One region of the Thioalkalivibrio sp. AKL6 genome, then DNA from elsewhere that is predicted to be linked to it. Evidence: predicted binding sites of a transcription regulator. Region 1 holds the regulator's gene; the other holds the start of a gene.

Region 1 (7,573 bases):
CTGGCCGCGACCCTGGCCTCCACCGGCACACCGGCCTTCTTCGTGCACCCGGGCGAGGCCAGCCACGGCGATCTCGGCATGATCACCCGCGAGGACGTGGTCATCGCGCTGTCGAACTCCGGCGAGACCGACGAGATCATTACCATCCTGCCGCTGATCCGGCGCCTGGGCGTGCCATTGATCGCGATGACCGGCAACCCCGGCTCGCGCCTCGGCGCGGATGCCACCGTGCACCTGGATGTCAGCGTCGAGCGCGAGGCCTGCCCGCTGGGCCTGGCTCCCACCTCCAGCACCACCGCGGCGCTGGCGATGGGCGATGCCCTGGCCGTCGCGGTGCTGGATGCACGCGGCTTTACCGCCAACGACTTTGCCCGCTCGCACCCCGGCGGCCGCCTTGGCCGACGTCTGCTGGTGCATGTCGCCGATATCATGCATACCGATGACGCGATCCCGCGCATCACCCCGGAGGCCCCGCTCAAGGACGCCCTGTTCGAGATCACCCGCAAGGGCCTGGGGCTGGTGATCGTGGCCGGCGCCGACGACGAGATCCAGGGCGTGTTCACCGATGGCGACCTGCGCCGCACCCTGGATGCCGGGCACAGCCTGGACGGCCTGACCATCGGCGAGGCCATGACCACCGGCGGCCACACCGCGCAGCCCGACTGGCTGGCGGTGGAGGCCCTGGAGGCCATGGAGAGCCGGCGCATCAACGCCCTGCCCGTCACCGACGCCGAAAACCGCCTGGTGGGCGTGATCAACATGCACGACCTGCTGCGCGCCGGGGTGGCGTGATGAACCTGGATGCCACCACTCTGCGCACCCACCAGCAGGCCGTTCGCCTGCTGATCCTGGACGTGGACGGCGTGCTGACCGACGGCAGCCTGTTCCTCGGCGACGGCGGCGAGCAGTACAAGGCCTTCAACAGCCGCGACGGCCACGGCATCCGCCTGGCGCTGGACGGCGGCATCGAGATCGCCATCCTGACCGGGCGCACCTCCGGGGTCGTCGAGCACCGCATGCGCGACCTGGGAGTGGAGCATCTGATCCAGGGCCGCCGCGACAAGGGCGAAGCCCTGCACGAACTGCTGCAGCGCACCGGTCACGACCCCGCCGAAGCGGCCTTCATGGGCGACGACATCGTGGATCTTCCAGCGATGCAGCGGGTCGGGCTCGGGATCGCGGTCGGCGACGCCCACCCGCTGGTGCGCCAGCATGCCCAGTGGGTGACCGAAGCCCATGGTGGGCGCGGGGCCGTGCGCGAGGCCTGCGAGGGCCTGCTGGCCGCGCAGGGCCGGCTCGACGCGCTGTTCGAGACCTACCTGAACGGATGAGCCGCAGGATTCGCAGCCGACTCGGATGGGCCCTGGCCGTGCTCGCATTCGCAGCCGCGCCCCTGGCGCAGGCCGAGTTGAGCCCGCCCGAGGGCGAGGTCACGCTGCAGATTGACGGCTTCACCCTGCATGCCACCGGCGACGACGGCGAACTGAGCCATCGGCTGCGCGGCACCCGCCTGCGCGAGTTCGGCCGTGACGGCCCCCAGTGGGTGGACGACCCGGACCTCGACCTGTTCGCCGAGGGCGGTATCGAATGGCGCTGGACCGCCCCGGCCGCGCTGCATCAACCGGCAGCCGCGACCCTGGACCTGGTGGGCCCTACCCACGGCGTACAGCCGCCCCGCGGCGAACGCGTGGAGACCATCATCGATTCGCGGGATGTTCGCGTCGCCACCGACACCATGGTCGCCACTTCGGATGCCCTTTCCACCCTGAACCAGCCGGGCCTGTTCCAGCGCGGCACCGGTCTGCGCGTGGACTCGCGAGGGGATACCATAGAGTTGTTCCATGACGTGTACTCGCTCTACAGCGAGACGAGCGAGGAGGATCCCGCGCATGACCCCGAATCCCCATAGCCTTCGCCACCGTCCGGGCCAACCGGGTGCCCGCGTGGCGGCGCTCCTGCTGCTCGCCCTGCTGGCCACGCCCGCGCTCGCCCAGCAGGGCTCGGGCCCGGCGCTGCCGGTGGAGATCACTGCCGACCGCGCGGAGATGGACGAACGCCAGGGGCTGGGGACCTACACCGGCGACGTGATCGTGATCCGCGGCGACATGACCCTGGAGGCCGACAAGGTCTACGTGCGCACCCGCGATCGCCGCCCCTACGAAATGGAGGCCCACGGCGAGCCGGCACGCCTCGAATCACCCGATCCGGAAACCGGAGAGATGCGCATTGCCACCGCCCTGCGCATCGACTACCTGCTGAACGAAGACCGCATGATCCTCACCGACCAGGCCCATGTGATCACCACCAGCGAGGAGGCGCGCGGCAAGCGCATCACCTACGACCTGACGACCGACGTGATCGAGGCCGAACGCGGCGAAGGCGACAGCGAGCGCGTGCGCATCACCATCCAGCCGCGCGACGACGAATGAACGCCACCGCCCCCAGCCCATCCGCCACATCGGCACAAACCAACGACCGCCTGATCGGACGCGAGCTGACCAAGCGCTACGGCCAGCGCACGGTGCTGGACCAGGTGGACGTCGACCTCGCGCCCGGCGAGGTGGTCGGCCTGCTGGGCCCGAACGGGGCCGGCAAGACCACCTGCTTCTACAGCCTGGTCGGGCTGATCCGCCCCAATGCCGGGCGCATCACCCTGGGCGAGCGCGATATCACCCGCGCCCCCATCCACGTGCGCGCGCGCGCCGGCCTCGGCTACCTGCCGCAGGAGGCCTCGATCTTTCGCCGCCTGAGCGTGTGGGACAACCTGCAGGCCGTGCTCGAGCTGCGCCCCGGGCTGGATCGCCACGAGCGCCGCCGCATTGGCGATGCGCTGATCGAGGAGTTCCAGCTCGAGACCGTGCGCCACAGCCCGGGCATCGCGCTGTCCGGCGGCGAACGGCGCCGCGCCGAGATCGCCCGCGCCCTGGCCGGGGATCCGAAGTTCATCTGCCTGGACGAGCCCTTCGCCGGGGTGGACCCGATCTCGGTGGGCGACATCCAGGACGTGATTCGGCATCTCGCCCAGCGCGGCATCGGCGTACTGATCTCCGATCACAACGTGCGCGAGACCCTCGGCATCTGCCACAGGGCCTATATTCTTAGCGAAGGCCGCCTGCTGGCCGCCGGGACACCGGACGAGCTGCTGGCCGATCCCCAGGTGCGCCGGGTCTATCTCGGCGAGAACTTCCGCCTGTGAAAGCGCCCCACATGCGGCCCGGTCGGTGCACAAACCACAAGGCAGGCTTTAAGATTCCATCAATGCCCACCCTCGCCCCGCATACCCGATGCTGAAACCCGGCCTGAATCTGCAGCTGGGTCAGACGCTGACCATGACCCCGCAACTGCAGCAGGCGATCCGCCTGTTGCAGCTGTCCACGCTCGAGCTCCAGGTGGAGATCCAGCAGGCGCTGGAGAGCAACCCCATGCTCGAACAGGTCGAGGACGAAGAGGCCGAGGCCGACACCGAGCGCCTGAACCAGGACGGCGAGCTGGTGGAAGGCGATCGCATGGAGGCCACCACCACCAGCGACGACGTGATCCCCGAGGAACTGACGACCGACAGCCGCTGGGACGACATCTACGAGCCGGCCCCGACACCCAACAAGGGCGTGGATGACCGCGACCCGCTGGAAAACACCAGCGACGACGACGGTGAGGGCCTGCAGGATCACCTGCTGTGGCAGCTGCATCTGAGCCATCTGACACCGCGCGACCAGCGCATCGGGGCGGCCCTGATCGACGCCATCAGCCCCGACGGCTATCTCGAGGGCGACCTCGACACCCTGGCCGAGACCATCAGCCGAGGCGAGGATGAAACCGTCGGCGTCGACGAGGTCGAGGCAGTGCTCCACTGGATTCAGCAGTGCGACCCGCTGGGGGTCGGCGCGCGCAACCTGCGGGAGTGCCTGGAGATCCAGCTACGCGAACTGGCCCCGGACGCCCCGGCCCGCGAGGCCGCACGGGCGATCCTGGAACACGGCATGGACAGCCTGGGCAAGCGCGACTACAAGGCCCTGCAGCGCCAGTCCGGCGTACGCGACCCGGACGAACTGGCCCGCGCACTGGATCTGATCCGCACCCTGAACCCGCGCCCCGGCGCACAGATCAGCTCCGCCACCTCGGAATACGTAGTCCCGGATGTCTACGTGCGCCACACCACCGAGGGCTGGCGCGTGGATCTAAACCCGGAGATCGCACCGCGCATCCGCATCAACGACCTCTACGCCGGCATGGTGCGCCAGGTCTCGGATGCCCGCGACAGCGCCTTTATGCGCGATCAGCTGCAGGAGGCACGCTGGTTCCTGAAGAGCCTGCACAGCCGCAACGACACCCTGCTGCGGGTCGCCGAGGCGATCGTCCATCGCCAGCAGGGCTTTCTCGAGCATGGCGACGTCGCGATGCAGCCATTGATCCTGCGCGACATTGCCGAGACCCTGGAGATGCACGAATCGACCATCTCGCGGGTTACCACGCAGAAATACATGCACACCCCGCGCGGGGTCTTCGAGTTCAAGTATTTCTTCTCCAGCCATGTCGGCACGAACGATGGCGGCGAGTGTTCCGCCACCGCCATCCGTGCCATGATTCGCGAATTGATTGGCGACGAACCCCCGAACAAGCCGCTCAGCGATGCCCGGCTCGCCCAGGTCCTGTCGGACCGGGGCATCAACGTAGCGCGCCGCACCGTGGCCAAGTACCGCGAGGCGATGCACATCCCTTCATCCAGCGAACGCCGGCAGATGGCCTCGATGCCCACCGGCAGCAAGTAACCAAGGAGTCCTGACCATGCAGATCAACCTGACCGGCCACCACGTGGACATCACCGACGCCCTGCGCGACTACGTCAACGAGAAGTTCGCGAAGCTGGAGCGCCACTTCGACAAGGTCATCGACGTCCACGTCGTGCTGACCCACGAGAAGACCCGGAATCAGCACAACCAGGCCGAAGCGAATCTCCAGGTCAGCGGCAATCACATCCACGCCGAGGCCTCTCACGAGGACATGTATGCCGCGATCGACGCGCTGATCGACAAAGTCGACCGTCAGCTGATCAAGCACAAGGAAAAGGTCAAGGATCACCACCGCGCCGAAGGTGCCCAGCGCAACCGCGAGCAGGCCTCCTGATCCATGACGATTGCCGAGCTGATCACCTCCGAGCGCATTGGCCTGCAACCCGAGTGTTCCAGCCAGAAACGGGCCCTGGAGGCCCTGGCGGACCTCCTCGCCGGCGGAGGTGACGGCACGGGACCGGGGAGCAACGCGATCTTCGAGGCCCTGTCCGCGCGCGAAAAACTCGGATCCACCGGTCTCGGCCATGGGGTTGCGATTCCCCATGGCCGCCTGGCCGATCTCGAGGCGCCGCGCGTGGCCGTGCTGCGCCTGGACAAGGGCGTCGACTTCGACGCCATGGATCACGAGCCGGTCGATATCCTGATCGCACTGCTGGTCCCGGAGGCCGCCACCGGCGACCACCTCGACCTGCTGGCCCAGCTCGCCCGCGGCCTGTCGCAGCCAGACACCATCGGAGCGCTGCGCCGGGCCGGGGATGCGACGGCCCTGGAACAGGAACTCGTGCGCCGCTTCAGCGAGGACTAAGCCCGTGGAACCCGCCGCCAGCCGCGATTCCGGCGCGCAGCGTCTGCCATGAACGAGGCGCTGGGAGAAGGCGGGATCGCCCGCGACATCAACGTGGAGAGCCTGATCCAGGCCATGGGAAACCGCCTGGATCTTCGCTTCGTACACGGCGAACACGCAGCACCCGACCGCAAGCTGGTCGGCGACGACGGGGACGACCTGCCGCTGGCCGGCCATCTCAACCTGATCCGGCCCAACCGCATCCAGATCATCGGCGACTTCGAGGCCCGCTACATCTCCAGCCTCAGCGCCACCCAGTGCAACGACCTGATCCTGGAGATGGCCCGCACTGGGACCACCGCGGTGATCTTCGCCGAGGACACCTGTCCGTTCTCGGAGATGCCCGACGCCCCGCAGGAGGCGCTGCCGCTGATCCTGTGCTCCAGCACCAGCAGTCACGAGATCATCTCGCTGCTGCGCTATTTCCTGCAGCAGCGCCTGGCCCATTTCGAGGTGCGCCACGGCGTGTTCATGGAGATCCTCGGGATCGGGGTGCTGATCAGCGGCGCCTCCAGCGTCGGCAAGAGCGAGGTCGCACTGGAACTGATCTCGCGCGGGCATCGCCTGATCGCCGACGATGCCCCCGAGTTCGCGCGCATTGCGCCCGACATCGTGCGCGGCCACTGCCCGGCCCTGCTCCAGGACCTGCTCGAGGTGCGCGGTCTTGGGGTGCTCAACATCCGCGCCATGTACGGCGATTCCGCGATCAAGGGCGGCAAGTACCTGCGCCTGATCATCGACCTGCGCGATCATGGCGAACCCTCGCCGGTCCCCGATGACCGGCTGAACGGGCGCCGCGGCGAGATCGATATCCTCGGCCTGCGCGTCCCCTTGATCAGCCTGCCGATCGCGCCGGGGCGCAACATCGCGGTGATGATCGAGGCGGCCGTGCGCAACCACATGCTGCACATGCAGGGCTATATCGCTGGCGACGACCTGCGCGCACGCCAGCGCCGCCAGATGAGCGGCGAGACGGAGGAGCCGCCCTACCATCGCGCGGTGCCCGCCACTACGGTCCCCAACCCGGACCCGGAGGGCTGAATCGGCCATGCGCCTGCTAATCGTCAGTGGCCTGTCCGGGTCCGGCAAGACCGTGGCCCTGCACACCCTGGAGGATGCCGGCTACTTCTGCGTCGACAACCTCCCACTGCCGCTGCTGCCGGACCTGATTAATCAGGTCCGGCAGGGCCACTACGACACCGAGACCGACCGCCATCTGGCCGTGGGCGTGGATGTGCGCAGCGGCCTGGAGGCCCTGGAGGGGTTCTCCGATCTCCTGGCGCAACTACGGGCGGACGGGGTGCAGGTGGAGGTCCTGTTCCTGCAGGCGGCCAGCGAGGTGCTGCTGCGGCGCTACCATCTGACCCGCCGACGCCACCCGCTGGCGCGCGACGGCGTGCCACTGGTCGAGGCCATCGACCGCGAACGCGAGTGGCTGGGCCATGTAGCGGCGGAGGCCGATCTGACGGTCGACACCTCGCGCCTGTCGATGCACGATCTGGCCCGCACCCTGCGCGACCGCATAGGCGAGCGCGGGGAACACGAGCTATCCCTGCAGTTTCAGTCTTTCGGCTTCAAACACGGCGCACCGCTGGATTCCGACTTCGTGTTCGACGTGCGCTGCTTGCCCAATCCGCACTACGAAAGCGATCTGGCCGCCCTGACCGGTCGCGACCCGCCCGTGTGCGAGTTCCTTGAGCGGCACGCGGAGGTCGCGGCCATGTTCGACAGCATCCAGGGCTTCCTGTCGCAGTGGCTGCCGCGCCTGCTGGACGATCACCGCAGCTACGTAACCGTCTCCATCGGCTGTACCGGCGGGCAACACCGCTCGGTGTATCTGGTGGAGCGGCTTGCGGAGGCGTGGCAGGATCGGGAACATGTTACTGTTAGCACCCGTCACCGCGAGCTGGGGAAACAGTAACCACTGGACGCGGGACGA
Region 2 (7,573 bases), on a different contig from region 1:
CGCGGGTTATCTGCCACAAAGCGCACAGAGGCCACGGAGAAAACAAAGGCTTTCAGGGAGCGTAGGATGCGTTGAGCGCAGCGAAACGCATCGGTCGGAAGGCGGCGATATTCCGGGTGATCGATGTTGATGCGTTTCGCTTCGCTCAACGCATCCTACCCATGGGCTGTGATACCCCCTTGGGTTGTCTCCGTGCCCTCCGTGGTTCAATAGCCCTTCTTCGTACCTTCGTGCACTTCGTGGTGAACAAGGCTCTTCGGCTCGAGGGGTTACAATCCCTCCATGAGTGATTCCCCCGAAGGCGATCTGTTCGGCCCCGATCCGGACGTGGCCTCGCCCGAACCCGAACCGGCCCCGGTAGCCCCGGATCCCTCGGCGCCGCTGGCCGAGCGCATGCGTCCGGCGCGTCTCGACGAGATGGTCGGCCAGGACCACCTGGTCGGCGCCGATGCCGCGCTGCGCCAGGCGATCGAGCAGGGCCAGACCCCGTCGATGATCCTCTGGGGCCCGCCCGGCTGCGGCAAGACGACGCTCGCGCGGCTGGTGGCGGCGGCCGGAGCCCAGCGCCTGGTCACGCTGTCCGCCGTGCTGGCGGGGGTCAAGGACGTCCGTGCGGTTGTCGAAGCCGCGAAGGCCCGCCGCCGCAATGGTGTCGGGACGCTGCTGTTCATCGACGAAATCCACCGCTTCAACAAGGGCCAGCAGGACGCCCTGCTGCCGCACATTGAGGACGGTACGCTGACCTTCGTCGGCGCGACCACCGAGAATCCTTCGTTCGCACTCAACAGCGCGCTGCTGTCGCGCGCGCGGGTCTATCGCATGGAGGCGGTCGGGGCGGAGGCCATCGAGGCCCTGATCGACCGGGCCCTCAATGACCCCGAGCGCGGTCTGGGCGGGCGTGGCCTGACGCTGGACCCAGAGGAGCGTCAGCGTCTTGCACGCGCCGCCGATGGCGATGCCCGGCGTGCCCTGAACTGGCTGGAGACCGCCTCGGACCTGGCGCGCGATGGCGCCATCACCGGCGACGCGCTGCGCGCGGTGATGGGGGCGCAGTCACTGGCCTTCGACCGTCAGGGCGATGCCTTCTACGACCAGATCTCCGCCCTGCACAAATCCGTGCGCGGGTCCGATCCGAACGCCGCGGTGTACTGGCTCACCCGCATGCTGGATGCGGGCTGTGACCCGGACTACCTCGGTCGTCGCCTGCTGCGCATGGCCTACGAGGACATTGGCCTGGCCGCGGTTGGCCTCGGTGCGCGGGTGCTGGCGGCCTGGCAGACCATGGAACGTCTGGGCCGGCCGGAAGGCGATCTGGCGCTGGTACAGGCAGTGATCGAACTGGCCTCCGCACCCAAGAGCAACAGCGCCTATGCCGCGCTGAACGGCGCGCGGGCCGCGATCCGCGACAGCGGCAGCGCGGGCGTGCCCCTGCACCTGCGCAATGCCCCGACCGAGCTGATGCGTGCCGAGGGCTTCGGTGCCGGGTATCGCTACGACCACGACGAACCGGACGGGTTTGCGCGTGGACAGGTCTATCTGCCCGAAGGGCTGGAAGAAGCGCGCTTCTACAGTCCGCGCCGGGATGGTACCGAGCGCGCGCTGGCGGAGCGTCTGGAGCGTCTGCGCGCCGGCGGTGAAGATCCCGGGGACGGGGGCTGACGGGGTGACATGAGGATTCGACATCACAAGAGCTGGCTGACGGTCGCGGCGATCCTGTTCGGGATCTCGCTGGCGTGGATCCTGTTGACCACCGAGTGGCCCAGCCTCGGCGTTCCGCTGGGCGAGCTGGAGGTCTGGCTGCTCAGCTGGGGCCCTGGGGCCTACCTGGTATTCGTGCTGGCGTTTGTCGTGCTGGCCCTGTTCCCGCTGCCGAGCACCTTCTGGATCCTGCTGGGCGGCGCCTTGTTCGGCCCCTTCACCGGTGGCGCCCTTAGTCTGCTGGCGGCCACCGTGGCGGCGGTCATCGCCTTCATGCTGGCCCGCACCTGGCTGCAACCCTGGCTGGTCCCGCGCATGGGGCCGCGCAGTACCCGGCTGCGCGAGGATGTAGAGGCCGAGGGCTGGCGTGTGGTGGCCCTGACCCGGCTGGTGCCGGTGTTTCCGTTTGCGCCCACCAACTATGCCCTGGGACTGGTGCGCCTGCCGCTGCCCGTGTTTGCACTGACGACGGTGGTGGCGCTGATCCCGGGCCTGTTCGCCTATGCCTGGCTGGGGCATGCCACCCGCGAGGTGGCCAGCGGGGCCGACAGCGGGGTGCAACTGGGTCTGGCGCTGCTCGCGGTGCTGGCATTGCTGCTGTTGCTACCGCGCCTGGTGCGGCGCATCTGGCTGGGACAGAAGATGCTGCGCTCGGAGTCAGACCCAGGCGAGCAGGACTCCGAGGCCCAGGGCGAAGAACAGCAGCGCGGCGAGCGCGCGTAGCAGCCGCAGCGGCAGGTGGCAGGCGAAGCGCTGTCCCAGCCATACGACCGGCGCATTGGCCACGACCATGCCGATGGTCGAGCCGATCACGACCAGGATCAGGTTGTCGAAGGTCGCGGCCAGCGCGGCGGTAGCCACCTGCGTCTTGTCGCCCATCTCGACCAGGAAGAACAGCACCGTGGTGGTCCAGAACACGCCGTGTTTCGAGGGGGCTGGCAGCTCGTCCTCGCTATCCGGCACCAGCACCCAGGCGGCCATGACGATGAAGCCGAGCCCCAGCCCCCAGCGCAGCCACGCGTCCGGCACGCTCGCGCCGATCCAGACGCCGGCCAGCGCGGCGAGGAAGTGATTGGCCAGGGTCGCCACCACGATGCCCCAGATGATGGGCCAGGTCTGCTGGTAGCGGCAGATCAGGAGCAGCGCGAGGAGCTGGGTCTTGTCGCCCATCTCGGCGATGGCGACGATGACGGTGGAGACGAGCAGGGCTTCCATGATGGTCTTCCGGGCCAGGCGGCCAATGCGGGCAGCGGTGAGGCCAGGGGGTTCCCGGGCCTGCCGCGTCGCGCCCCCCTGAAGCAGGCAAAAGTGTAGAAGGCGGCCCCGTTACCGGCAAGAACGGGCTGCGCCGTGCGCGGGCCTTGGGTAGGATGCGCGCGATGAAAGCCTTCGTACGCTGGGTCGATCGCGCACCGCTGTGGCTGTTTGCCCTGCTGGTGGCCACGCTGGGCCTGGCCCCCTGGATCCCCGAGCCGCATGTCGCGGAGAAGCTGCGCTGGCTGTTGGCCGGCGAGCTGAACCGGTTGTGGGACATCCTCGACCTGGTCATGCACGCCATCCCCTGGCTGCTGATGGCCTTCAAGCTCTACCGGACCAGCGTTACGGCGAGGGGCAGGCCCTGATCCGAGTGTTTCTCCGCGGCTTGTGGGAAATCGACGCCGGGCGTGCCTGCCGCTACGGTTGCAGCACGTTTCAAGCACTCAGGAGAACCCCATGCGCTTTATTGTTGCTGTCACCGCCGGTACCGACGACCCCACCCGTGCGACGCTCGGCATGATCGCCGCCAACGTGGCCAAGCAGCAGGGCCATGACGTGACCGTCTGGCTGCAGGGCGAGGCCGTGAACATCGCCAACCGCAATGTCTACGACAAGATCGTCGGCCACAACATGCCGGCAATGAAGGACATCGTCGATTCACTGGTCAGTGAAGGCGTCCCGTTCTGGGCCTGCGAGGCCTGCGCCAAGGGCCGCGACGTCGGCGAACACAACTTCCTGCCGAACGCCGAGATGGCCGGCATGGGCCAGTACGTGCAGGCCGTCGCCGAGTTCGACCGCTCGATGAGCTTCTGATCGTTCATCGTTGCTCGCGGGCGGGGGTGTGATCCCCCGCTCGTTCTGATCTCCCGCCCCTGCCAGTGCCCCGAACTGGCACATCGCGTGCTTGTTTGTTCCGCGAGGCATCCGCGGATCATGAGCATGAGTCAGAATCTCCCCCAGAATACCCCGTCCCCGAGCGTTTCGTATGAAGAGGCTATTGGCGATTTCCTGGTCGCCTCGCGCAAATGCGAGGTAGTGAGCCTGGAGCGCCTGCTGGAGGCCGTGCAACTGGTCGGGCGCATCCGTGCCCTGGTGCATCAACTGCAGCGTGAACGCGGCGCTTCCAGCCTCTGGATCGGCTCGGCTGGCCAGCGTTATGCCGAGGAGCTGGGGCAGTATCGAACCGAATCCGACACCACGGCGGCGGCCTTTCGCGAACACCTTGATGGCTGGTTACAGCCGGGGGCCTGTGCCCATGCACGCGGCCGGTTGCTGGGACGCATGGCACTGGCCTTGCACGGACTGTCCGGGCTGCCCAGCCTGCGCGAGGAGGTCAACGAGCGCACGCTTTCGCCAATGGAGGCGATGCGCGGCTTCAGCGAACTGATCCGTTCGCTTCTGGGCGTGGTATTCGAGGCTGCGGACTCGGCTACCGACCCGGAGGTCTCCGGTGCACTGGTCGCTCTTTTGAACTTCATGCAGGGCAAGGAGCTTGCGGGTCAGGAGCGTGCGATCGGCGCGGCCGGCTTTGGCCAGGGCGTGTTCGACGGCGAGTTGCGTCAGGCCCTGCTGCACCGCATCGATGCCCAGGAGCGTTCGTTTCACATCTTCTCCGAGTTTGCCCCGGAATCGGCCTGCGGTGCCTGGCGTCAGTTGCAGGGCGCGAGCTTCGCGGCCGAGGTCGAGCGCCTGCGCCGTCAGGCCTGCACCCAGGCCGATGGCCAGCCGGACCCGGCGCGGGCCGAGGCCTGGTTTGCCTGCGCCACCGCGCGGATCGACGCGATGAAGGAGATCGAGGACCGGCTGGAGATGCATCTGAACGAGTGCTGTTCGGCGCGTATCGCGGCGGATCGCGCGGACCTGGGTGCGGTGCGTGACCGTATCGCGCAGCTGGCCGAGTCGGAGCTGCGTGACAGCGTGCCGTATGCGGTGTTCTTCGGTGCGCCCGAGGGGCTGGATTCCGACGGCGTGGGCGGCGATAACCCGCTCAATGTGCCGATCGTCGGACATTCGGTGATGGACCTGGTGCAACGCCAGGCCAGTCGTCTGCAGTCGGTGGAGGACGAGCTGCAGGCGGCGCGCCAGGCCTTGGCCGAGCGCAAGACGATTGAGCGAGCCAAGGCACTGCTAATCCAGCATCGCGGCCTGACGGAGGACCAGGCCTACAAGCTCCTGCGCCAGACTGCGATGAACCAGAACCGGCGTCTGGCCGAGGTGGCCGAGGCGACCGTCGCCATGTCCGACCTGCTGGGGAAGGGCCTGTAGGAGCCGCCTTGGCGGCGAAGCCCCTGCCAAAGTCCGGCGCGGGCAGGGGCTTCGCCGCCAAGGCGGCTCCTACGGCGGGTTAGGTCGCCCTCTGGCAGCGCACTATTGCAGGTCAACTGCACCGCAAGTGCGCCCCAGGCTGGTGCCTTAGGGATCGGCTTCCGGACTTCGGGCTTCCCGCAAGCGTTCGACCCGGTGTTCGAAACCATCCGATTTTTCCGCGCCACGTGGCGATTGTTTCCCGCATGGTCGCCTAGCAACGGCTAATTGGCACACCTCCTGCAGGAGTATGGGCAAGACGAGCCAACGGCGGTTCGTCGCCTGACAACAGGGAGACCCGATGACCGGGGCTCCCGTGAGACTGGACAAAGGCGTCCATCACCCGGCTGCACAAGCGGCCGGGCTGATGCGACGCCTTTTGTCGTTTTTGGGATGTGTTTGCTGACAAGGGGAGTGAACCCGTAATGACCGATCAAACGAACGACACGAAGAACACCTCCGGCCTGTCGCGCCGGCGTTTCCTGGGCGGCATGGCCGCCGGAATCGGCGCCACGGCAATGGGCCTTTCGGGCGCGGCGCCCTGGGGCTATGCGAAGGCCGGCAATGGCAAGCCGGAGACCACCGAGGCGAAGCTCGGCTTCATCGCGCTGACGGATGCCGCACCGCTGTTCATTGCGCTGGAGAAGGGCTTTTTCGCCGCTCACGGCATGCCCGATGTGCAGGTGCTGAAGCAGTCCTCCTGGGGCACGGTGCGCGACAACCTGGATCTGGGGTCGCAACGCGGCGGAATCGATGGATCGCACATTCTCACGCCAATGCCCTACCTGATCCATCGCCGGGGCACGCCGATGACGATCCTCGCGCGACTGAACCTGGCCGGGCAGTGCATCTCGGTCGGGGACGAGTACGCGGACCTGAAGGTCGGCACCGACACCACGGAGTTCAAGGGCGCCCTGGCCGAGAAGGCCGCCGGCGGTGACGACATTCGTGCGGCGATGACCTTCCCGGGCGGGACCCATGATCTGTGGATCCGCTACTGGATGGCCGCCGGCGGGATCGATCCGGACCGCGACATCGCCACCATCGTGGTCCCGCCGGCGCAGATGGTTGCCAACATGCGCGTCGGGTCCATGGACACCTTTTGTGTCTGCGAGCCGTGGAACATGCAGTTGATCAATCAGGGCATCGGCTACACCGCCAACACCACCGGCGAACTGTGGCACAACCACCCGGAGAAGGCGCTGGGCATGCGTGCCGACTGGGTGGAGGCTCATCCGAACGCGGCGCGCGCCCTGACCATGGCGGTGATGGAGGCGCAGATGTACTGCGAGGACCCGGCGAACAAGGAGGAGGTCGCCGAGATCTGCTCGCGCCGGCGCTACATCCACGCCCCGTACGGCGACATCATCGACCGCATGCAGGGGAACTTCGACTACGGCACCGGCCGCGTGGTCGAGGACCACCCGGACCAGATGCGCTACTGGAAGGACCACGCCTCCTACCCGTTCAAGAGCCACGACCTGTGGTTCCTCACCGAGGACATCCGCTGGGGTTATCTGCCGCCGGATCTGGACATGCCGGCGCTGGTGGACGAGGTCAACCGCGAGGACATCTGGCGCGAGGCGGCCGCCGAGCTCGGTATCGACTCTGCCGACATCCCCGCGTCCACCTCGCGCGGCAAGGAGGCCTTCTTTGACGGCAAGGTCTTCGATCCCGAGAACCCGCAGGCCTATCTCGACAGCCTGGACATCAAGGCGATCGCGTCCTGACGCGGTGGCCCGACGACACCCGAAAAAACGATTCAAGAGGATTCCGCCATGAGTGCCATTCTCGACCGCACCATGACCTTCGGCTCCGGGCGCGAGCGCCCGGTGGTCGAGGCATCGCCCACCCGGCCCGTGGCCCGGAAGGCCACCACCATTGCGGCCAGACCCCAGCCGCGCCCCGGGGCAGATCCCGGGGCCTGGGCCCGGCGCCTGCGCAATACTGCCGCGGTCGTGGTGCCGCCGGTGGTCGTCACAGCGCTTTTTTTGCTTATCTGGGAGATGATGGCGTCCTCCCCGGGAGCCGTGTTGCCCGCCCCGAGCCAGGTGATTACCGACACCTGGGAACTGATCGTCAATCCCTTCTATGACTACGGCGGCAACGACGTCGGCATGGCCTGGCAGTTGCTGGCCAGCCTCGAGCGCGTGGCCTATGGCTATGCGCTGGCGGTGGTCGCCGGCATTGGCCTGGGCGTGCTGGTGGGTCAGTCCACCTGGGCGATGCGCGGTCTGGACCCGTTGTTCCAGGTGTTGCGCACCGTGCCGCCGCTGGCCTGGCTGCCGATCTCGCTGGCCGCGTTCCAGGCCAG

What was found. The regulator sigma-54, encoded in region 1, starts transcription at its own class of promoters, with help from an activator protein. The targets are predictions, from matches to a motif close to TGGCANGNTNCNTGCTT.
Region 2: D575_RS0112535 (nitrate regulatory protein) is a predicted target of sigma-54. The motif match lies at 3,845-3,861, and genes of this name have one in related genera.

What each region holds. Positions count from the first base shown of each region.
Region 1 covers NZ_AQXS01000008.1:84,213-91,785, forward strand. The annotation lists gene D575_RS0103480 (KpsF/GutQ family sugar-phosphate isomerase) at 1-792, shown strand, start outside; gene D575_RS0103485 (HAD family hydrolase) at 792-1,331, shown strand; gene lptC (LPS export ABC transporter periplasmic protein LptC) at 1,370-1,909, shown strand; gene lptA (lipopolysaccharide transport periplasmic protein LptA) at 1,890-2,429, shown strand; gene lptB (LPS export ABC transporter ATP-binding protein) at 2,426-3,196, shown strand; gene D575_RS0103505 (RNA polymerase factor sigma-54) at 3,285-4,769, shown strand; gene hpf (ribosome hibernation-promoting factor, HPF/YfiA family) at 4,786-5,124, shown strand; gene D575_RS0103515 (PTS sugar transporter subunit IIA) at 5,128-5,595, shown strand; gene hprK (HPr(Ser) kinase/phosphatase) at 5,644-6,675, shown strand; gene rapZ (RNase adapter RapZ) at 6,683-7,555, shown strand.
Region 2 covers NZ_AQXS01000011.1:378,819-386,391, reverse strand. The annotation lists gene D575_RS0112560 (replication-associated recombination protein A) at 283-1,659, shown strand; gene D575_RS0112555 (TVP38/TMEM64 family protein) at 1,669-2,421, shown strand; gene D575_RS0112550 (TMEM165/GDT1 family protein) at 2,356-2,913, opposite strand; gene D575_RS0112545 (hypothetical protein) at 3,078-3,320, shown strand; gene D575_RS0112540 (DsrE family protein) at 3,412-3,768, shown strand; gene D575_RS0112535 (nitrate regulatory protein) at 3,895-5,220, shown strand; gene D575_RS0112530 (CmpA/NrtA family ABC transporter substrate-binding protein) at 5,685-6,989, shown strand; gene ntrB (nitrate ABC transporter permease) at 7,038-7,573, shown strand, end outside.